DNA from 3 places in the Enterococcus olivae genome. Region 1 is predicted to be linked to each of the others. Evidence: predicted binding sites of a transcription regulator. Region 1 holds the regulator's gene; each other region holds the start of a gene.
What was found. The regulator LexA, encoded in region 1, represses DNA repair genes until DNA is damaged. The targets are predictions, from matches to a motif close to CNAACANNTGTTNG.
Positions count from the first base shown of each region.

Region 2: recX (recombination regulator RecX) is a predicted target of LexA. The motif match lies at 5,001-5,014, and genes of this name have one in related genera.
Region 3: uvrB (excinuclease ABC subunit UvrB) is a predicted target of LexA. The motif match lies at 2,507-2,520, and genes of this name have one in related genera.

Region 1 is NZ_JBSMVT010000005.1:2,246-9,792, forward strand. It holds gene ACWODM_RS05040 (metal-sulfur cluster assembly factor) at 1-330, opposite strand, end outside; gene ilvD (dihydroxy-acid dehydratase) at 523-2,226, shown strand; partial or broken gene ACWODM_RS05050 (IS1182 family transposase) at 2,375-3,916, shown strand; gene lexA (transcriptional repressor LexA) at 4,040-4,657, opposite strand; gene ACWODM_RS05060 (DUF896 family protein) at 4,869-5,111, shown strand; gene tkt (transketolase) at 5,212-7,206, shown strand; gene ACWODM_RS05070 (glucosaminidase domain-containing protein) at 7,429-7,547, shown strand, end outside.
Region 2 is NZ_JBSMVT010000001.1:264,569-272,115, reverse strand. It holds gene ACWODM_RS01515 (PolC-type DNA polymerase III) at 1-946, shown strand, start outside; gene ACWODM_RS01510 (ATP-binding cassette domain-containing protein) at 1,004-2,584, opposite strand; gene ACWODM_RS01505 (Rgg family transcriptional regulator) at 2,670-3,515, shown strand; gene rlmD (23S rRNA (uracil(1939)-C(5))-methyltransferase RlmD) at 3,545-4,924, opposite strand; gene recX (recombination regulator RecX) at 5,027-5,809, shown strand; gene mutY (A/G-specific adenine glycosylase) at 5,799-6,962, shown strand; gene ntdP (nucleoside tri-diphosphate phosphatase) at 7,055-7,547, shown strand, end outside.
Region 3 is NZ_JBSMVT010000001.1:149,334-156,880, reverse strand. It holds gene ACWODM_RS00925 (amino acid ABC transporter ATP-binding protein) at 1-181, opposite strand, end outside; partial or broken gene ACWODM_RS00920 (amino acid ABC transporter substrate-binding protein/permease) at 183-2,333, opposite strand; gene uvrB (excinuclease ABC subunit UvrB) at 2,592-4,577, shown strand; gene uvrA (excinuclease ABC subunit UvrA) at 4,595-7,426, shown strand.

The DNA of each region.
Region 1 (7,547 bases):
GATTCCTAAAGCAATTCTGCCAAAACGGCTAATACGGGTCATTTTCCAAGCGGGTGTCCAAACGATTTTGACTTCGACCTCGGAGATTTCATCGATCTCTTTTAAGGCCGTCTCGATCTCTCCAGGAACAGACTCTAAGCACTCACAGCCAATTCCGGTAAAGGTGATGACGATCTCACAGTGACCATTTTCTGCCAAAGAAATCTCATAAATAAAACCTAGATTGTAAATATCTAAACCAATCTCGGGATCATTGATCATTTGTAACTTTTCGATGATTTTATCACTGATCGCTAATGCGCGGTCGTCTATCTTGATATCTTCTCTCATAACTCGTTGTATCCTTTCGATCTTAAAAATGGTGTACGATCTATTTTTCCACGAAAAAGCTCTTTTTGCAAGGAAATTATTTAATCATTTTTTCATTTTGAATCTAGGAGAATTTAATTTTTGTGTTAAAATGTATAATAGTATTATAATACTATGTATAACATCAATACGCGTTTGAAAGGAGCGTTTAAAATGTTTAATGATCAGCCAAAAAAAGACATCAGAATTAGAAGTAATGTATATGACAGCATGGTCAAATCACCAAACCGGGCTATGTTGAGAGCAACCGGTATGGGTGATGAGGAATTTAAGAAACCAATCGTGGGGGTCATCAGTACTTGGGCAGAGAACACTCCTTGTAACATTCATTTACACGATTTAGGAAAACTAGCCAGAAAAGGCGTGATTACTGCAGGAGGTTGGCCCGTTCAATTTGGAACGATCACTGTTGCAGACGGGATCGCCATGGGAACTCCTGGAATGCGCTATTCGTTACCATCTCGTGATATTATCGCAGACTCTGTTGAAACAGCAGTAAGTGGACACAATTGTGATGCCTTCGTTGCGATTGGTGGCTGTGATAAAAATATGCCAGGTTGTATGATTGCGATCGCTAACACAGAGATTCCTTCAATTTTTGTCTATGGAGGAACAATTGCTCCAGGAAAATTGGACGGCAAAGATATTGATTTGGTTTCGGTGTTTGAAGCAATCGGAAAATGGAATCATCATGATATGACAGAGGAAGAGGTTCGTCGCATCGAATGTAATGCGTGTCCTGGACCTGGAGGCTGTGGTGGAATGTATACGGCGAATACTATGGCTTCTGCAATCGAAGCAATGGGAATGAGTTTGCCAGGTTCTTCCTCACATCCGGCAACAACTGAAGAAAAATTGCTTGACGTAGAAGCAGCTGGTGAAGCGGTATTGAACCTCTTGGAGAAAAGAATTTATCCAAAAGATATCATGACTCGTAAAGCTTTTGAAAATGCGATTACTGTCGTTATGGCTCTAGGTGGCTCAACCAATGCGATCTTGCATTTAATGGCGATGGCTCATGCAGCAAATGTAGAATTGACCTTAGATGATTTCAATGATTTCCAAGCGAAGGTTCCTCATTTGGCTGACTTAAAACCGAGTGGACAATATGTCTTCCAAGATTTGTACGAAGTTGGTGGCGTGCCAGCGGTAATGAAATATTTATATGAAAATGGTTTTATCCATGGAGACTGCCTGACTGTTACTGGTAAAACGATTGCTGAAAACCTTGAAGAGGTTCCTTCATTGAAAGAAGGGCAAAAAGTCATCATGCCATTGGAAAATCCAAAACGTAAAGATGGTCCGTTGATCGTTCTTCACGGAAATCTAGCTCCGGATGGCGCAGTGGCCAAAGTTTCTGGTGTGAAAGTTCGACGTCACGAAGGTCCTGCAAAGGTCTTCAACACAGAAGAAGAAGCGATCAATGCTGTTTTGGCAGATGAAGTCGTTGACGGAGATGTTGTCGTGGTTCGTTATGTTGGACCAAAAGGTGGTCCAGGTATGCCTGAGATGCTGTCCCTATCTAGTATGATCGTAGGGAAAGGACAAGGGGAAACGGTTGCCTTGTTGACAGACGGGAGATTCTCAGGTGGGACTTATGGATTGGTCGTGGGTCATATTGCTCCTGAGGCTCAAGATGGCGGTCCAATTTCATTGCTAGAGACCGGTGATACTGTCGTAGTTGATCAAGATACAAAAGAATTGACGATGCTGGTTTCTGACGAGGAGCTTGCAAGACGTCGTGAAAAAGTGGTGATTCCACCGCTTCATTCACGTGGTGCACTTGGTAAATACGCACATATCGTCTCTAGCTCATCCAAAGGTGCAATCACTGACTTCTGGAAAAAAGGCGAATAAATGAAAAGGGGCTGTGACATAAGTCCCATTAAAAAGCACCAGGAATGACGAGTAATCGTTCATTCCTGGTGCTTTTTAATGTAAAATAAAAGGAAGTACAGCTCTGACCTTGTACTTCCAAATTCTTATCCTCGAAAGGACAAAAACAATGTACACAAATTATAACATAAATCAGCTAACTTTAAATCTCTCTACTGAATTTACACCAAAAGAAAATCATGTGGCGTGTTTTATCAATGAATTGGTCGAATCTTTACAGATCAATGAACCGTATCTTTTCGGTCGTCCGCGAGACTATGATTTGAGTGCCCTATTAAAGTTGGTTCTTTTTGCGTACACTCGGGAGACCTTCACCAGTCGAAAAATTCAACGCTTGGCAGAAGAAAACCTCTATGCCCGCTGGTTGACGCAAGAATTGGAACCCTCTTATCGCACCATTGCCCGCTTTTGTGTCTCACAAGATGTCGAAGAACTGACCAACAAAAGCTTGGATTCTTTGGTGCGCTATCTTCGGGAACGCAATCTGATTGATGAGGCGCTTTTTATTGATGGGACAAAAATCTTAGCCAATGCCAATAAATTCAGTTTTATGTGGAAGAACAATACGATTCGGTTTGACCAAATGAACCGTGAAAAAATCCTGATCCTGATGGCAGAACTTCAAGAAGCCTACGAAGTCAAACATATTCCTGAAGGTTCTAACCTAACGTTAGATTCATTAGAGGAACTTTTGACACGGATGGAGTTACACTTAGAAGACCTAGAGAAAGAAGTCGAAGAAACAGCCAAGATTTCTCCCAATCCTGCGAAGCAACAACGACGGAAACTGAAAGCCCAAAAGCGCAAGCTTTCTGAACGCCGGGATAAACTGTTAGAGCACCAAGCACAGCTGGCTATTTACGGCACCCGAAACAGCTATTCAAAAACGGATAACGACGCGACATTTATGCGTGTAAAAGAAGACCACATGAGGAATGGACAAATGAAACCAGCGTACAATCTTCAAATCGCTACGTGTAAACAATTTGTTTTGGGGTATGATGTTTTTCAAAACCCAACAGATACAAAAACATTGGTCCCTTTTCTAGAAAAAATGAAGCTAGACGAACAAGCTTCTCATTATATTGTCGCCGATGCCGGTTATGGTTCTGAGAGTAATTATCGCTATTTTGAAGATGAACTGCCACAACACACGGCTCTTATTCCGTATGGTACGATGTTGAAAGAACAAAGTAAAAAATGGCAATCCGACGAACGAAAAGTGATGAATTGGACGTATCATGAAGAGGAAGATTATTATGTTGATCCCAAAGGCGTTCGCTTCAATTTTCATGCTTATCCCCAACGGAAAGATAAAGACGGTTTCGTTCGAGATATCAAAGAATATCAAGCTGAAACAATAGATGCGCATTTACGAAAAATTCCAGAAGCGTTGACACCCAAAGGATATGTAAGAAGAATTCTCGTCAATCCAGCTTGGGAGTATCACAAAGCCAAACAAAGAGAGATGCTTTCTGACGAAGAAACAGGAAAAATCTATGCTCGTAGAAAAATAGATGTTGAAACAGTCTTCGGAAAAATGAAGGCCTGTTTGGGTTTCACTCGATATACGGTTCGAGGGCTGGAGAAGGTTCGGAAGCAATCAGGCATCTTGATAATGGCATTGAATATGATGAAATTAGCCACTTTGAGCAGAAAGAACGAAGACTATACATAGAAAACCAGAATACCCACGAAAATCAACAGCGATTTTCGTGGGTATTCTGGTTTATACCTGGGATTGAGACATACTTACGTCACAGCCCCTTTTTGGTTAAAAGTGTCGATACAAGCCAACAACTAAACCTAAGATCTTTACATTTGATAAAATGATCGGTTCCATATAGTCATTTTCAGGTTGTAGACGAATATGATTTTTTTCTTTATAAAATCTTTTGCAAGTCGCTTCATCTTCATCGGTCATAGCAATCACGATATCTCCGTTGCGCGCAATATCTTGCTTGCGAATGATCACTTGATCGCCGTCCAGAATCCCGGCATTGATCATACTTTCTCCACGTATCGTCAGCATGAATAATTGTCCGCTGTCACTGTTTAGATTAGGTGGGATAGGGAAGAAATCTGAAGCTTCTTCTACCGCTAAAATTGGTTCTCCGGCTGTGACAACACCCAAAAGCGGAATATTTTGCTGCTGTGCACCGATCGTTTCCAAACCAAGCGGTGTCAATTCAATCGCACGAGGCTTTGTAGGGTCGCGAAGAATCAACCCCTTTTTTTCTAAGCGAGACAAATGCCCATGGACAGTAGAAGTAGAAGAAAGTTGGACAGCTTCTCCAATTTCCCTTACAGTTGGTGGATACCCTTTGGCGGTGACACGAGTATGGATAAATTTAAGTACTTCCAGTTGGCGGTTTTCTGTACGTTTTGCCAATCCGAACACCTTCTTTCTTTATTTGGCTCACTCTTCGTGGAGCAAAAAGTGATGTGATAGAGAATAATTTAAATGAACAAGAGTTCTTGTTAACTTTGTTAGAATCAGTGTATCATATCTAATTATAAAATTCAAACAGATGTTCGCTTTTTGTTTTGATTGTAATTTCCAACTGTTTTGTATAAGATGTAAGGGAAAGGGGCAAATGACGATGTTATCAAAAGAAAAATTAGCTCGCATCAATGAGCTGGCAAAAAAGAAAAAATCAGAGGGACTGACAGATGCTGAACAAAAGGAACAGCATGCATTGAGACAAGAATATCTGACGGCCTTTCGTGGTGGAATGAAACATCACATCGAAGGTATGAAAGTAGTTGATCCAGAAGGCAACGATGTCACTCCTGAAAAATTAAAAGAGATTCAAAAAGCCAAAGGTCTACACAATAGAAAGTAAATTATGAATACCTTTGCAAAAACTATTGATAATTGCAAAGGTATCTTTTATAATGGAGAAGTAATAAAGGTAAAAAAAACCTAAATAGGAGGCGTTAGTATTGTTTGATAAAATTGATCAACTAGGTGTCGATACATTACGTACTTTAAGTATTGATGCAGTACAAAAAGCAAATTCTGGACATCCGGGATTACCCATGGGTGCCGCTCCAATGGCCTATGCCTTATGGACAAAGCATTTAAAGGTGAATCCTAAGACTTCTCAAAACTGGGTCGATCGTGATCGCTTTATCCTTTCAGCAGGACATGGTTCTTCATTGTTGTACAGCTTACTACATTGTGCAGGATATGATGTAACGATTGATGACTTGAAGAGTTTCCGTCAATGGGAAAGCCGCACGCCAGGGCATCCAGAAGTCAACCATACAGATGGTGTAGAAGCAACAACTGGTCCATTAGGCCAAGGGATCGCAACAGCTGTAGGGATGGCGATGTCGGAAGCGCACTTAGCTGCTACTTACAATCGTGATAAATTTAACGTAGTTGATCACTATACCTATGCTTTATGTGGTGACGGTGACTTGATGGAAGGTGTTTCTCAAGAAGCGGCTTCTATGGCTGGCCATATGAAACTAGGCAAATTGATCGTCTTGTATGATTCAAATGATATCTCTTTAGATGGTCCAACTTCTAAAGCGTTTACTGAAAATGTAGGTCAACGTTTTGAAGCATACGGTTGGCAACATATCTATGTAGAAGAAGGCCGTGATCTTGATGCGATCTCTAAAGCAATCGAAGAAGCGCAAGCAGAATCAGACAAACCAACATTGATCGAAATCAAAACAGTGATCGGTTTTGGCGCACCAAACGAAGGAACATCAGCTGTCCATGGCGCACCACTAGGTCTTGATGGTGTGGCTGCAGCGAAAAAAGTTTACGGATGGGACTATCCTGAATTTACTGTTCCAGAAGAAGCTGCACAACGCTTTAAAGAAGCAATCGTTGATAGAGGGGCGAAAGCTGAAGAAGAGTGGAACGCATTGTTTACAGAATACAAAGCAGCTTACCCAGAATTGGCTGCTCAATTTGACCAAGCCTTTTCAGGCGAGCTTCCAGATGGTTGGGATGCAGAATTACCAACTTACGAAGTAGGATCAAGCCAAGCAAGTCGTGTCTCAAGTAAAGATATGATCCAAGCATTGTCTAAAGCAGTACCAAGCCTATGGGGCGGTTCAGCCGATCTATCTGGTTCAAACAATACAATGGTAGCTGCTGAGAAAGACTTTGAACCAGGACAATATGAAGGACGCAATATCTGGTTTGGTGTCCGTGAATTTGCGATGGCAGCAGCAATGAACGGAATTCAACTACATGGTGGTACGCGTATTTACGGCGGAACATTCTTCGTATTCGTTGACTATCTACGTCCAGCAGTTCGCTTGTCAGCTATTCAAAATGCGCCAGTAATCTATGTACTGACACATGATTCAGTTGCTGTAGGTGAAGATGGACCAACTCACGAACCAATCGAACAATTGTCAAGTCTTCGCGGTATGCCGAACGTGCAAGTGATCCGTCCTGCCGATGGAAATGAAACTCGTGCTGCTTGGAAATTAGCAATGACGACCCAAGACAAACCAACTGTTTTAGTATTAAGCCGTCAAAACTTGCCAGTGATTGAAGGAACAAAAGAAATTTCAGATGAAGGCGTAGCTAAAGGTGGTTATGTGGTTTCTCCTCAGAAGGGTGAAAAACCAGAAGGTATCTTGATCGCTACAGGTTCAGAAGTGAATCTAGCTGTCGAAGCTCAAAAAGTATTGGCTGAAGAAGGAACTGACGTATCTGTTGTTTCTCTTCCAAGTTTCGATTTGTTTGAAGCACAATCTGACGAATATAAAGCATCTGTTTTAGTTCCTGGTGTGAAAAAACGTGTAGCTATCGAAGCAGGCGCATCATTTGGTTGGGAAAAATATGTGAAATGCCATGGCAAGACAATTACAATTGATCATTTTGGAGCATCTGCACCTGGCGATCTAGTATTGGCTAAATTTGGTTTCACAGTTGAAAATGTTGTTGAGACATTCAAATCTATCTAATTCAACAAGAAAGAGGGCTGCAGCTCTCTTTTTTTGTTTGATAATACGAAACTTTTAAAAGCTTTTAAAAAAACTTTTTCTAGGCTGTTACTGAGATTGTATATTTGTAATAAAATGTTAAGAAACTGTTAAACAAAAAAGTTGTTTTGAGATGTTTTTTATCATACAATTTATTAAGTAAAGAAACAAAAGAGGTCTTTTAAAAGTTTTTAGGAGGAATTTATGACTTATACAACACGCAGTGAGCGCCATCAGAAAATTCAAAAGGAAAAACTTTTTAGTAAGAAAAATGTATTGCCAGTACTAGGCACGGGTTTAGTTGTGGCACCGACAGTAATGGT
Region 2 (7,547 bases), on a different contig from region 1:
TGAAGGAACCGATGTGCTCGAAGTTACACCGGAACAGATTTATTCTAAAACCGGAACGTTGGGTATCCCGGAATTTGGGACTCGTTTTGTTCGAGGAATGCTGGATCAGACTCATCCATCAACCTTTGCGGAACTGCTACAGATCTCTGGTTTGTCACATGGGACAGACGTTTGGTTAGGGAATGCGGAAGAACTGATTCGACAAGGCACTGCCGATTTGGCTCATGTAATTGGTTGTCGTGATGATATCATGGTGTACCTGATGCATGCTGGACTGGACGATGGCTTAGCCTTTAAGATCATGGAAAGTGTTCGTAAAGGGAAGGGGATTCCTGATGATTGGCAGGAAGAAATGAAAAAACAAGATGTTCCTAACTGGTATATCGATTCTTGCTTGAAGATCAAATACATGTTCCCGAAAGCCCATGCTGCGGCCTACGTGCTAATGGCCTTACGTGTTGCCTATTTCAAAGTTTATTTCCCAATTCTGTATTACTGTGCCTATTTCTCTGTTCGTGCCGATGATTTTGATTTAGTTGCGATGGCTAAAGGAAAAGAAGCTGTCAAAGAACGTATGAAAGAAATCACAGACAAGGGAATGGATGCTTCGACCAAAGAGAAAAATCTGCTGACGGTTTTGGAGCTTTGCAATGAGATGATTGAGCGAGGCTTTGAATTCGGCATGATCGATTTGTATAAATCGGATGCAGAAAACTTCGTGATTGATGGCAATAAGCTGATTGCCCCATTCCGAGCCGTTCCAAGTTTAGGTTTGAACGTGGCGAAGCAAATCGTTGAGGCCCGTAAGGATGGTCCTTTCTTATCAAAAGAGGACTTGGCGAATCGTGGGAAAGTCTCTAAAACACTGATCGAGTATATGACCGATAATGGTGTATTAAAAGATTTACCGGACGAGAATCAGTTGTCCTTGTTTGATATGTTGTAATCAATTAAAAAATGCGACAGGCTGTTTTTTGGGCAGCTTGTCGTATTTTTTTCAGGATTAGATTGATTGGATTTCAGTAATATCAATGATTCCGTCAAATTTAGATCGTAGTTTTTCAGACAGATGATGGGTGGTCATGAGGATCGTCGTATTGGGCAGATCCAATAAGTTTCTTTCAATCTCTTGAGCCATCTCTTGGTCCAAACTCGAAGTCCCTTCATCGATACATAGCATTTCTTTTTGAGAGAGAAGAGTTCGTGCAAGCGCTAGACGTTGTCGTTGGCCACCCGACAAATTCTTGCCATTTTCTTGAATGGTTTCATCAATGTTTTGAATAAAATCTAGTTGAAAGTCCTGTAGAAGAGACTCGGTATAAGAGTAGCAGTTCCAAAGGGTTAAATTGTTTTTGACCGTAGTATTGAATAGATGGACAGTCTGGTCAACATATTGGATTCTTTCCGTTAATTGCTCTTTTGAAAACTGACGAAGCTCTTGATCGTCAATATAGATATTTCCTGTATAATCAGTGATTTGTCCATTCAAAATTTTTAACAGTGTACTCTTGCCTGAGCCGCTTTTACCTGTCAAAGCATATTTGTTATCTTTTTTGATCACCAATGACAAATGATTGAAAATTTTCTTTCCATTGACTTGGTAAGAAACATCTTCAAAACGAATTGAATTATTGAATTCGAGTGAAGGTAAGGGAGTAGTTTCATCATTCGATGGATAAAATGCAGCAAACAGATCTTTGGTAGATTGTAGTTGGAGAGACTGTGTACTGATTTGTGAGAAACCGTTAAAGATTGCACCTGCCAAGTTTCCAGTAGAAGCAATAGCTCCAAATTCTACGACAGCAAAAATCGCTAAAATACTCGTCAGTGCATTAACAAGTAGCTGACCGAAAATATTGACAAGTGTAATCAAGCTAGTTGTTTTTGCTGTTGTTTTAGCAAAGTGGATTTTCCTCGCTGCTAAATCTTTTTGTGTATTTTTGAGTAATTCTTTCAATTTTTTTGATTGATTCAAATAATAGAAAACATTGTAGCCTTCTAAATAATCTTTGGTTTGTTCGGTGTAGCGTGCATTTTCTTCAGATAGAAGATTGGTTGCAACTTGCATTTTTTGTCGAAATAGTTTGGGAACTTGAGAAAGAACGATCAGTAGCACTCCAACAAGTAGAACCAAAGAGAAATCATAGATAGCCAAGGCAATCGCTGAAAAAAAGATGTTTGCCCCATTGCTTAGAATACTAAACAAATTGGCAAAGCCTAATTTTTCGATTGTCTGAATATCATTATTTAGCTTAGAGAGATAATGTCCGGTACTTTTAGCATGAAAATGCTGATAATCGAGCAATGTCAGTTGATTGATGAAATCATCACGCATTTGATTGCTTATTTTTTGAATCAATTTTTCCTGATAAATCTGCTGATAATTGTTGGATAGGATCATCGCTATCCATAAACAGACCTCTAATACAAGAAATCCTAAAAATGTTTGTAAGTCTTTTGCAATGATTGCATTCGTAGAAAAAGTGAGTAAAATTGCTGTGGAGACATGCAACAGAACGGTTACTATGATCCAAAGACTGTTAAAAGATACTTGGCGTAAATTTTTTTGTAAATAGTTTTTCATGAAAATTCCTCCTTGATTCCAAGTATGGCATAGGATAGGATGAAATTATAAATATCTCGATATCGGGAACTTGGAGGAAGAATTTATGTACGGTAAAGTTTTTAAAAAGTTCCGAAAGGATAAGGGATTTACGATTCAGGAAGTTGCGGACGACTATGTTTCAAGGACAGCGATCTCACGCTTTGAAAGAGATGAAGCAGAGTTGTCCTTCTCGAAGGTCTTGCATATATTAGAACAAATCGGTGTCTCACTAGTCGAGTTCAATCTGTCATTAGAGATAGGCCCATCGAATGATCAAGGTCGAATTGCGCGTATGATGGTTGAGAAGAACTTGGCTGGATTGGAAGAAGAGATACAGAAACGAGTGGAAGTGCAGCAGCATTCTAGCAACAAGCAGCGACAACTTGTGTTGATCATGTTAAAGCATCAGTACAATGAATTGTCACAGACAGATAAATTTCCGTTAGACATAGTGCAAGTATCACTACTGACCGATTACTTGTTTGCTTGCGAAAATTGGGCTTACTTTGAATTGGTTCTTTTTGGGAATACGATTGCTTTGTACGAAACGAAAACAGTGCTACTTTTTTCAGAAGAGCTGATCAAAAGAACAGTCTACTTTCAACAGGAACGTACTTATTTTGAAACCTTTTTAAATATCCTGCAGAATGCCGCATTTTTTCTATTAGAAAAAAGAGCGTTTGATCAGGTAGAAAAAATGTTGACCTTTTTCGAAAGCTGTCAATTAGATGACACGTTTTTATTTGAAAAGTTATATTTTCTTTATCTTCAAGGTTTGTTTGAAGTCATGAGAGGAAATGCGGAGGGGGAGATGAAAATTCAGGAAGTCCTCTCTGTTTTAGAAATTCTGGATGCACCATTTGTCGAAGCCAATCTGCGGGAATATGCTCAAATGATGATAAAAAAGTAGGAGTCTCACAATGAGTCTCCTACTTTTTATTACCCAATCCTAGTCAATTTGGCAACAACTTCACAGCGGGCTGTTTGAGGAAACATATCCACTGACTGAAGGTATTCAACATGAAAAACATTGGTCAATTTTTTTAAATCCTTTGCTAGTGTAGAGACATTACAGGAAACGTAAACCAGTTTTTTTGGTGTATGCTTTAATAAAGCCTGCAACAGTTTATCATCCAAACCAGTTCTTGGAGGATCCACAACGATACTGTCAGGTGCAAAACCTTGATTCAGCCATTTAGGTAGGAGCTCCTCAGCAGTCCCAGTTTCGTAGTGGGTATTGCTATAACCCATCCGTTCGGCATTGCGTTTGGCATCATCGATTGCTTGTGGAATAATATCTATTCCGCGAACTTCTTTGGCTTTGTCAGCCACACTCAAACCAATTGTTCCTACACCACAATAAGCATCTACGACGGTCTCGTTTTCTGTAATATCCATTGCTTTGACAGCTTCTTGATACAAAATGCTGGTTTGCTTGGGATTCAATTGGAAAAAGGCTCTAGCTGACAGATCAAAGATCAAGCCGTTCAGATGTTCCTCGATGGCTTCTTTACCCCATAGATGTAGGGTATCATCGCCCATAATCAGCGATGTTTTTTTACTTTGCACGTTTTGCATGATCGATACGACTTGCGGTAAGCGCTGATTGATTTCACGGAGCAGGGCATTTTTTTGCGGTAGCTTTGGTGAATTCGTGATAAAAACCAACTGGACTTCACCTGTCTCGATACCGACACGAACCATCAATGTGCGAAGAATACCGGAATTTTTACGTTCATCATAAATAGGAATCTGATATTTATTGACTAGTTGCATGACCGTATTGATCACTTTTTGTGTCGTTTCTTCTTGGACCAAACAGTCGTCGATTGCCACTAAGCGATGAGAATCGGGTTCGTAAAGCCCAGCTTCAGCTCGTTTTTGTTTGGCATTATAGCGCAGTTGAAACTGGGCTTTGTTGCGATAATGCCAAGGATCGTCCATTCCGATCGTATCACGCAACTCATAATCCTGATAATTTTTTGGCTTGAATTTGGTTAATGCTTGAGACAATAAATCCTTTTTAAAATCCAGTTGCTTTTCATAAGTGAGATGCTGTAGCTGGCATCCTCCGCAACGATCGTAAAATTTACAAGGGGGTTGAATCCGATGTTTGCTTTTTTTATTGATCTTTATCAAAGCAGCTTCAGCGAAAGTTGGGGTCGCCTTGGTCACTTTTACTTGAACATCTTCTCCAGGCAGGGCTCTGGGAACAAAGACGATCAACCGTCGATAATAACCGATTCCTTCGCCATTGATACCCAACCGTTTGATTTTTAAATTTAATGTTTGTCCAGTGTTTACTCGTGTGGTTGACATAAGTACTCCTTTGCTTGCTTAATCTTTTCTATTTTAACACAACTTCAACCAACTTGCGTGAAAAGTATGTTAAAATAGAATGTACGTTCGTGAGGTGAGAAGATGATAAAAGTGACCAAAGTGGTAAAAAATAAAGGCAATTTTTATCAGGTAAGTTTTGATAATAGGGAGACAGTGCGCGTCTCAGAAGATTTACTGGTTCGTTTTCGTCTTTTAAAAGACTCTGAACTAGATCCAGAGACTTTGGTGGAAATTAAAAAAAGTGCTGGCTACGATATTGGTTTACAGTTGGCGATGAATTATATCAGTTACCAACTACGCACAGAACAAGAAATGTATCGCTATTTAAAGGATAAAGAAATTTCAATAGAGGATGCACGCCGAATCATTCAGCGATTGAAAGAACTGCAATTGGTGGATGATCTGAACTATGGTAGAAGTTATATTCGAACACAGCTACGTTTGAGCGATAAAGGTCCGCAGACATTGATGCAACAACTGCGTAAAAAAGGCTTGAAAGATCCGGTGATCCAAGAAGTGATCCAGTTGTATACGCCTGAAGATCAGTTGGAGATTGCGACAAGGACAGCCAAAAAAAGCTTAAAAACGATTCGCGGAAAAAGCCATAAGGAAACGCTGCAAAAACTGCGTCTGAAACTCATGCAAAAAGGTTTTTCCAGCGACATCATCTCATTGGCAATGAATGAGCTACCTCAAGAGAAGAACGAAGAGCTTGAATGGGAAGCTTTAGTAAAAGAAGGCACCAAGCTAGCAAGAAAACATCGTAAGGACCACTATAAATTAAAACAAAAGTTGTATCAAAAAGGCTTCGATCTTGATTTGATCCAACGATTTATTGATGAGGAAGTAATGAATGAAGAATGAAACTTGGCAAGGCTGGACTGAAGCAGAAATTGCTTCTTTTCAGGGGATATTTTTAAATTGGTACCATCAGGAAAAACGGAATCTCCCTTGGCGGGCAAATACAAATCCATATAATATTTGGATCTCGGAGATTATGCTGCAGCAAACGAGAGTCGATACGGTCATTGCGTATTTTTATCGTTTTATGGAAGAATTTCCAACGATCAAAGACTTGGCAGAGGCCGATGAACAAAAACTTTTAAAAGTCTGGGAAGGACTGGGTTACTATTCCCGTGCTCGAAATTTAAAAGTTGCTGCCCAGCAGATCATGGAGGATTTTGATGGGGAGTTCCCAGAAACACCAGATGAAATTAGTACATTAAAAGGGATTGGTCCGTATACGACAGGAGCAATCAGCAGTATTTCGTTTGGCTTACCAGAACCAGCGATCGATGGCAATATTCAGCGAGTGGTCAGTCGTTTGTTTGAGATCGATGCCGATATTACCAAAGCAAGTAGTCGGAAGATTTTCGATGCAGCCACACGGACGATTCTTTCCCCTGAACAGCCAGGAGAAATGAATCAAGCCTTTATGGATCTGGGCTCCAGTATCTGTACACCGACTTCTCCAAAATGTGAGCTGTGCCCGATCCAGAATTTTTGTCTGGCTTACAAAAATGATCGACAAACAGAGTTTCCCGTGAAATCGAAGAAAATCAAACCGAAAGATGTTTACTATCTCGCTGGGGCGATTGAAAATTCAAAAGAAGAATTTTTACTGATGCAACGTCCTGAAACGGGATTACTGGCTAAAATGTGGCAGTTTCCTTTACAAGAAATCTCTAAAGAAGAATACGAAGAGTTTCAAAAAACATGGCAAAAAGAAGACAATGATCAGCTGACACTCGATCTGGTTGCAGAAGATTTGTCACCACGAATTTTTGATGAGTGGCCAGTTGTTTGGCAGAAAAGACATTTTGGTGAGATTCGCCATGTGTTCAGTCATTTAAGATGGCATGTACTGCTTTTTTATGGCAGAGCGACTAAAAATTTTACGGTGGAAAACAGTCGTTGGGCAACTCAAGAGCAGTTTGAGCATTTTGTTTTTCCTAAACCGCAGCAAAAATTAGTGGAACAGTTCAATAAAAATCAGAAAGTTGATAAACATTTCTAGGCAAGGGCGTGTTTTATTGCTATAATGTTTACGATGTCGGTGTAATGAACACCCAAACAAATGCGAAAAGGTTCGCTGAGGGAAGGGTTGCTATGCGAGTTCCAAAAGAAGGCGAGTTTGTCAGCATTCAAAGCTACAAACATGACGGCAATTTGCATCGTACGTGGCGAGATACTATGGTATTGAAAACTAGCGAACACTCCATGATTGGTGTCAATGATCATACATTGGTCACAGAATCAGATGGGAGACGCTGGGTAACCCGGGAACCAGCTATTGTGTATTTTCATAAAAAATACTGGTTCAATGTAATAGCAATGATTCGAGAAAAGGGGGTTTCCTATTATTGTAACCTGGCTTCACCATTTTTAATGGATGAAGAAGCACTGAAATATATTGATTATGACTTGGATATCAAAGTATTTCCGGATGGTGAAAAACGTCTGTTGGATGTTGATGAGTACGAGTTACACAGTAAAATCATGCACTATCCACAAGATATTGATTTTATCCTAAAGGAAAATGTCAAAATTTTAGTTGACTGGATCAATAATGGAAAAGGACCATTCTCTGAGGGTTATGTCG
Region 3 (7,547 bases), on a different contig from region 1:
TATCACCGCTGGTTGGTTCTTCTAAACGGTTCAGACAACGTAGAAATGTCGATTTCCCAGAACCTGAAGGGCCGATGATACAAACAACATCGCCATCTTTGACAGAAGTATTGATGTCATTCAAAACGGTGTGTTCACCGAATTTTTTTACAAGTTTTTCGACAAGAATTTTTTCTTTCATCTTATTTCACCCTCTTTTCTAAAACTTTTGCCAGCTTAGTCAAAGCTGTGATAACGATCAAGTACATGATAGCGATAATCAAATAAACGTTCGTTGTTTGTAGCGTTCTTGCAACGATGATTCGTCCAGTTTGCAATAGCTCTACGACCCCGATAACCGAGATGATGGTTGTATCCTTCAATGAAATGACAAACTGATTGACGAATGATGGGATCATGATCTTGATAGCTTGTGGCAAAATAATTTTTTGCATCGTACGTCCATAAGTCATCCCCAAACTTCGGGCGGCTTCCATCTGTCCGGTCGGCACAGCGTTGATCCCGCCACGAACGATCTCGGCAATATAGGCACTCGCGTTGAGCGTCAAGGTAATCACGCCGGCTGTGAAATCAGGAATTGTAAAGCCGATGGCATCTGACAAGCCGAAGAAGATGAAGAATGCCAGAACCATCATTGGAATCCCACGAATAACATCAACATATATTGAAGCGAATACTCGTAATGCTTTGAAAGGTGAAACGCTGAATAATCCAACGATCACCCCAACGATCAATGCTAGACCGAAGGAAACAAGTGCTAAAATGATCGTTCTTTGCAGTCCTGATAATAGAATCTTATAGTTGTTACCAATCAAGCCTGAAAGAGTTGATTCATCGACACTTCTTGTTGGTGCTTGTCCATCTTGGATATAACGATCAAGGATTTCATCGTATTCTCCTGTACGTTGCATTTCAGCTAAAGCTTCATTAAACATTTCAACTAATTCTGGGTTTTGGCCTTTTTTAACGGCGAATCCATATTCTCCACCAGATTCACGTTCGATTGGTGTTTCTAGCTCTTGCCCTTGAGCAATCGCATAACCAATGACAGGGTAATCATCCATCATTGCATCGATGGCACCAACGCGGACGGCATCGTAAAGTTGATCTGCTGCATCGTAGTATCTAACATCGTAGTTGTATTCTTCTTTGTGATCTTCCAGGAAATCAGCACTTTCGGTACCCACTTTGGCACCAACTGTTTTACCGTCTAAGTCTTCATAAGCCGTAATATCAGTATTGCCAGCTTGTACTGCCAACTGAATCCCACTTTGGAAGTAAGGGGTGGAGAAATCAAAACTTTCTCTTCGTTGATCGGTGATCGTCATACCGGCGATCATGCCGTCAGCCTGATTTCCTTCAACGGCTTGAACAGCACCAGAAAAACCAATGTGGTTCATTTGGATATTGAAACCTTGCATTTCCGCTGCACGGTTGATCAAGTCGACATCGATTCCTACATAAGTGTTGGTTTCATCTTGGAATTCAAAAGGAGCAAAAGCAGAGTCACTTGCAATAATGTAAAGATCTTTCACAGGTTCAACCTGTTTCATTTCTTCTGCTTCCTGTTCGTCACCAGAAGAGACATAGCGAGCAACGATCTCTTCGTATTCGCCAGAATCTTTTAATTTTTGTAAACCTGTATTGAACATTTCCAATAGTTCTGGATTTTGATCTTTTTTGACAGCAAACCCGTAAGAATTTCCTTGTTGAGGTTCACCGATCAATTTTAATTCTTCCCCTTGGTTAATGGCATAGCCTAAAACAGGGAAATCATCGAAGATCGCATCAAGTGTTCCATTTTTAGTTGCTCCGTATAAACCTGTTGCATCATCATAATTACGGATATCAAAACCGTATTGGTCTTTGTTGTTTTCTAAGAAGGTGGCACTCTCGGTAGAGATTTTGGCACCAACTGTTTTTCCTTCTAAATCTTCTAGAGAAGTAATCTCGTCGTTGTCCGCTTTAACGGCCATTTGGATTCCGCTGTCAAAGTAAGGTTCTGAGAAATCAAAACTTTGTTGGCGTTCCTCTGTAATACTCATCCCGGCAATCATGCCGTCCAACTGATTTGACTACACTCCTTGGATCGAAGAGTCAAATCCTAATGGACGTAACTCAAATTCAAAGCCTTGATCTTCTGCGATCGCTTTGAGTAAATCAATATCAATACCAACATACTCATTATTTTCATCACGAAATTCAAATGGAGCAAAGGTAGTATCCGTTCCGATTTGATATGTTTTTTCTACGGCAAAGGCTGGCTTGCCAGAGAAAAGAAATAATAACATCAATAATGATAAAAAAGAAACAATAACAGTTTTTCTTTTCATTTCTAATTCCTCCTAATTTTTCAAATATTATTAAATTATATATCATAGTTTTTAGTCTAAGCAAGAAAATAGTCACAATTTGTTCAAAAAAACTTAAAAAATTTTCAAAATGTGTTAGGAAACATGACATAGGTGTTTTGAAAGCTAAAAATAAAAGCGAAGTTAAAAAATAGCGAAAGTATGTTCGCTGTGATAAAATAGAAGAGCAGTATCAAATGAGATGACTTAACAAAGTAATAAAGAAAGAAGGGACCCTCTATGATAGAACGAGATACTTCTCATCGATTTGAATTGGTATCAAAATATCAGCCTGCTGGTGATCAACCAGAAGCTATCCAAAAGCTGACAGAAGGCGTGCTGGATCAAAAAAAAGCTCAAATTTTACTAGGAGCAACAGGAACTGGTAAAACCTATACAATTTCAAATGTGATTCAAAACGTCAATAAAGCGACACTGATCATTGCCCACAATAAGACATTGGCTGGTCAGCTGTATGGAGAGTTCAAAGAGTTTTTCCCGAATAATGCGGTAGAATATTTCGTTAGTTATTATGATTATTACCAACCTGAGGCATACGTTCCTTCCAGTGATACTTATATCGAAAAGGATTCAAGTATCAATGATGAGATCGACAAACTGCGACATTCTGCGACGAGTGCGTTGCTTGAACGTAATGATGTGATTGTTGTAGCATCCGTTTCTTGTATCTTTGGTTTAGGTTCGCCGATGGAATATCAAAAGAGCATGGTTTCTTTACGACCGGAAATGGAAATCAGTCGCGATGAATTGCTGCGCAGACTGGTGGACATTCAATTTGAACGCAATGATATTGATTTTCAACGAGGACGTTTTCGTGTTAGAGGAGATGTCGTAGAGATTTTTCCGGCTTCTCGAGATGAGCGAGCTTTACGGATCGAATTTTTTGGTGATGAGATCGAACGAATTCGTGAAGTCGATGCCTTGACCGGCGAGATTTTAATGGAAACAGAATATGTTTCGATCTTTCCAGCAACTCACTTTATGACGGATGGTGATCATTTAGAATATGCGATCCAATCGATCCAACAGGAATTAGACCAGCGTTTGTCAGTTTTGCGTGAGAACAACCAACTGTTGGAAGCTCAACGTCTGGAGCAGCGTACGAATTATGATATCGAGATGCTTAGAGAGATGGGTTACACTTCCGGGATCGAAAACTATTCAAGACACATGGACGGTCGGAAAGAGGGAGAGCCCCCTTATACACTTCTTGATTTCTTTCCAGAAGACTACTTGATCGTGATTGATGAATCGCATGTGACGATGCCGCAGATCCGTGGGATGTATAATGGTGACCGTGCGCGTAAGCAAATGTTAGTGGACTATGGTTTCCGTTTGCCATCTGCCTTGGACAACCGCCCCTTGCGTCTGGAAGAATTTGAAGGCAAAGTCAATCAGATCATTTATGTTTCTGCAACACCAGGTCCTTATGAGCATGAACAGACAGAAACCGTCATTCAGCAGATCATTCGACCAACCGGTTTATTGGATCCAGTGATCAATGTTCGTCCGATCATGGGGCAAATCGATGATCTGGTCGGTGAAATCAATGACCGAGTGGATAAAAATGAGCGGGTCTTCGTTACAACACTCACGAAAAAAATGTCGGAAGATTTGACAGATTATTTCAAAGAACTGGGGATCAAAGTCAAATATCTTCATAGTGATATCAAAACCTTGGAACGGACAGAGATCATTCGAGATCTTCGTTTGGGAGAATTCGACGTGTTGGTAGGGATCAACCTGCTTCGTGAAGGTTTGGACGTTCCGGAAGTGTCGCTAGTTGCAATTTTAGATGCCGACAAGGAAGGCTTCCTGAGAAGCGAACGTTCATTGGTACAAACGATCGGTCGTGCTGCACGTAATTCGGAAGGTCAAGTCATCATGTATGCAGATAAAATGACTGATTCAATGCAACGGGCGATCGATGAAACTGCTCGTCGTAGAAGCATCCAAGAGCAATATAATCTGGAACATGGGATCGTACCAAAAACAATCATTAAAGAGATTCGTGATCTGATCTCCATTTCGAAGGTAGCGGAAGAAGTCGCAGACTACGAAACAACTTCTTATGAGGAGCTGTCAAAAGAAGAGAAAGAGATCCTGTTGCTCAAGCTTGAAAATGAAATGAGAGAAGCTGCAAAAGCACTTGATTTTGAGAAAGCTGCAACATTGCGTGATACAATATTAGAGTTGAAAGCATAGGAAACAGGAGGAGAAACATGGCAAATGATAAAATCGTGATCCGTGGTGCACGTGCTCATAATTTAAAAAATATAGATGTGACGATCCCTCGTGATCAGCTAGTGGTCGTCACGGGGTTATCGGGTTCAGGAAAAAGCTCTTTGGCGTTTGATACGCTATACGCTGAAGGACAAAGACGGTATGTAGAAAGCTTATCGGCTTATGCTCGTCAGTTTTTAGGACAAATGGACAAACCAGATGTCGATAGTATCGATGGACTAAGTCCGGCGATCTCGATCGACCAAAAGACAACAAGTAAAAATCCACGATCCACCGTCGGAACGGTAACCGAAATCAACGATTATTTACGTTTGCTTTATGCGAGAATCGGTCATCCAATCTGTCCTAACGACAATATCGAAATCACTAGTCAGTCCGTTGAACAAATGGTTGATCAAGTTTTGGAACTGCCTGAACGCAGTCGTATCCAAATTCTGGCACCTGTGGTCACCCAAAAAAAAGGGCAGCATAAACGTGTCTTTGAAATGATTCAGCGAGAAGGTTATGTCAGAGTTCGTGTGGATGGGGAAGTCTATGATATCTCCGATGCACCAGAGCTGGAAAAAAATAAGAAGCATGAGATTGCGATCATCGTTGACCGAATCGTAGTCAAAGAGGGGATTCGCTCTCGTTTGTTTGATTCCTTTGAAGCGGCACTACGTCTGGCAGAGGGCTATGCAATCGTTGATGTGATTGGTCAAGAGGAACTGCTATTTAGCGAACACTATTCTTGCCCTTATTGCGGATTCACTGTAGGTGAGTTGGAACCCCGGCTCTTTTCTTTTAATGCCCCGTTTGGAGCTTGTGCAGAGTGTGATGGTTTAGGGATCAAATTGGAGGTCGATATTGATCTAGTTGTTCCTGATACCACCAAAACACTGCGGGAGGGTGCATTGATCCCATGGAATCCAATCAGTTCTCAGTATTACCCACAAATGTTAGAACAAGCCTGTCAGGAATTCAATATTGACATGGATATCCCTTTTGAGGAGTTGTCAGAAGAAGACAAGGATCTTGTCTTGAATGGTTCGAAGGGAGAATTGTTCCATTTTCACTATGAAAATGATTTTGGCGGTATTCGTGATGTAGAAGTTCCTTTTGAAGGGATTCTTACCAATATCAAACGGCGTTATCACGAGACGAACAGTGATTTTACCAGAGAGCAAATGCGTTTGTACATGACGGAGCTGACGTGTCGAGCTTGTAAAGGCTATCGTTTGAATCCTCAGGCACTCTCTGTCAAAGTCAATCACAAACACATTGGTGAAATTAGTGAACTAGCGATCAACAAGGCGATTCCTTTCGTTGAGGGCTTGGAGTTATCAGAACAAGAATCGATGATTGCTCGTCCGATTGTCAAAGAAATCGACGATCGCTTGAGCTTTTTACAAAATGTAGGGCTGGACTATCTGACTCTCAGTCGTTCAGCAGGGACCTTGTCTGGTGGAGAAGCACAGCGTATCCGTTTAGCGACACAAATAGGCTCCAATTTATCTGGTGTCTTGTATATTCTGGATGAACCATCGATCGGTTTGCACCAGCGAGACAATGATCGTTTGCTACAGTCATTAAGAAAAATGCGGGATCTTGGCAACACGCTGATCGTCGTCGAACATGATGAAGATACGATGCGTGCGGCAGACTACTTGATCGATGTCGGACCAGGAGCAGGACATGCTGGCGGAGAAATCGTGGCTGCTGGGACACCCGAGGAAGTCGCGAAGAATCCAGCTTCATTGACTGGACAGTACTTATCAGGCGAGCGAGTGATACCCGTACCAAAAGAACGCCGTAAGGGCAACGGTCAAGCAATTACGATCACTGGTGCTACAGAAAACAATTTAAAAAATGTTACAGCGAAGTTTCCTTTAGGTCAATTCATAGCAGTGACAGGCGTGTCGGGTTCTGGGAAATCAACACTAGTCAATGAGATTCTGAAAAAATCTCTGGCACAAAAAATCAATCGCAATTCCAATAAGCCAGGAAAATTCAAAAAAATCACGGGTTATGAATCGATTGAAAAAATTATCGATATTGATCAAAGTCCGATCGGTCGTACACCAAGAAGTAACCCAGCGACGTACACCAGTGTTTTTGATGATATTCGCGATTTATTTGCTCAAACCAATGAAGCAAAAATTCGCGGCTATAAAAAAGGACGTTTTAGTTTTAATGTCAAAGGCGGACGCTGCGAGGCTTGTAAAGGTGACGGAATCATCAAGATTGAAATGCACTTTTTACCAGATGTTTATGTTCCTTGTGAAGTTTGTCATGGTAAAAGGTATAATTCAGAAACATTGGAAGTTCATTACAAAGGGAAAAATATTTCTGAGATCCTGGATATGACTGTCGAAGACGCGGTTGAGTTTTTCAAACATATCCCGAAAATCAACCGGAAGCTACAGACGATCGTCGATGTTGGCTTGGGTTATGTCACATTAGGGCAACCAGCTACAACACTTTCAGGAGGAGAAGCGCAGCGAATGAAGTTAGCCAGCGAACTCCATAAAAAATCCAATGGTAAGAGCTTTTATGTATTGGATGAGCCAACAACAGGTTTACATTCTGACGATATCGCTCGTTTGCTGAAGGTACTAGATCGGTTAGCGGATGCTGGCAATACGGTTTTAGTGATTGAGCACAATCTGGATGTGATCAAATCAGCTGATCATGTGATTGATCTAGGACCAGAAGGTGGCGATGGCGGTGGAACGATTCTGGCAACTGGGACACCGGAAGAAATCGCAGCAGTCAATGAAAGTTATACAGGCAAGTATTTAAAAAAGGTTCTTGAAGTGACTAAAAAATAAAAGGCTTGTAAGAAGGACTGGAGTCAGATAGAATCAAATTAGGCAAAAAGTTTGTAAATTTGACCATTTGCCTATAAGTTCTATCCGTTCAAAGAAAGAAGCGGTCGGGAGAAAAATCTTG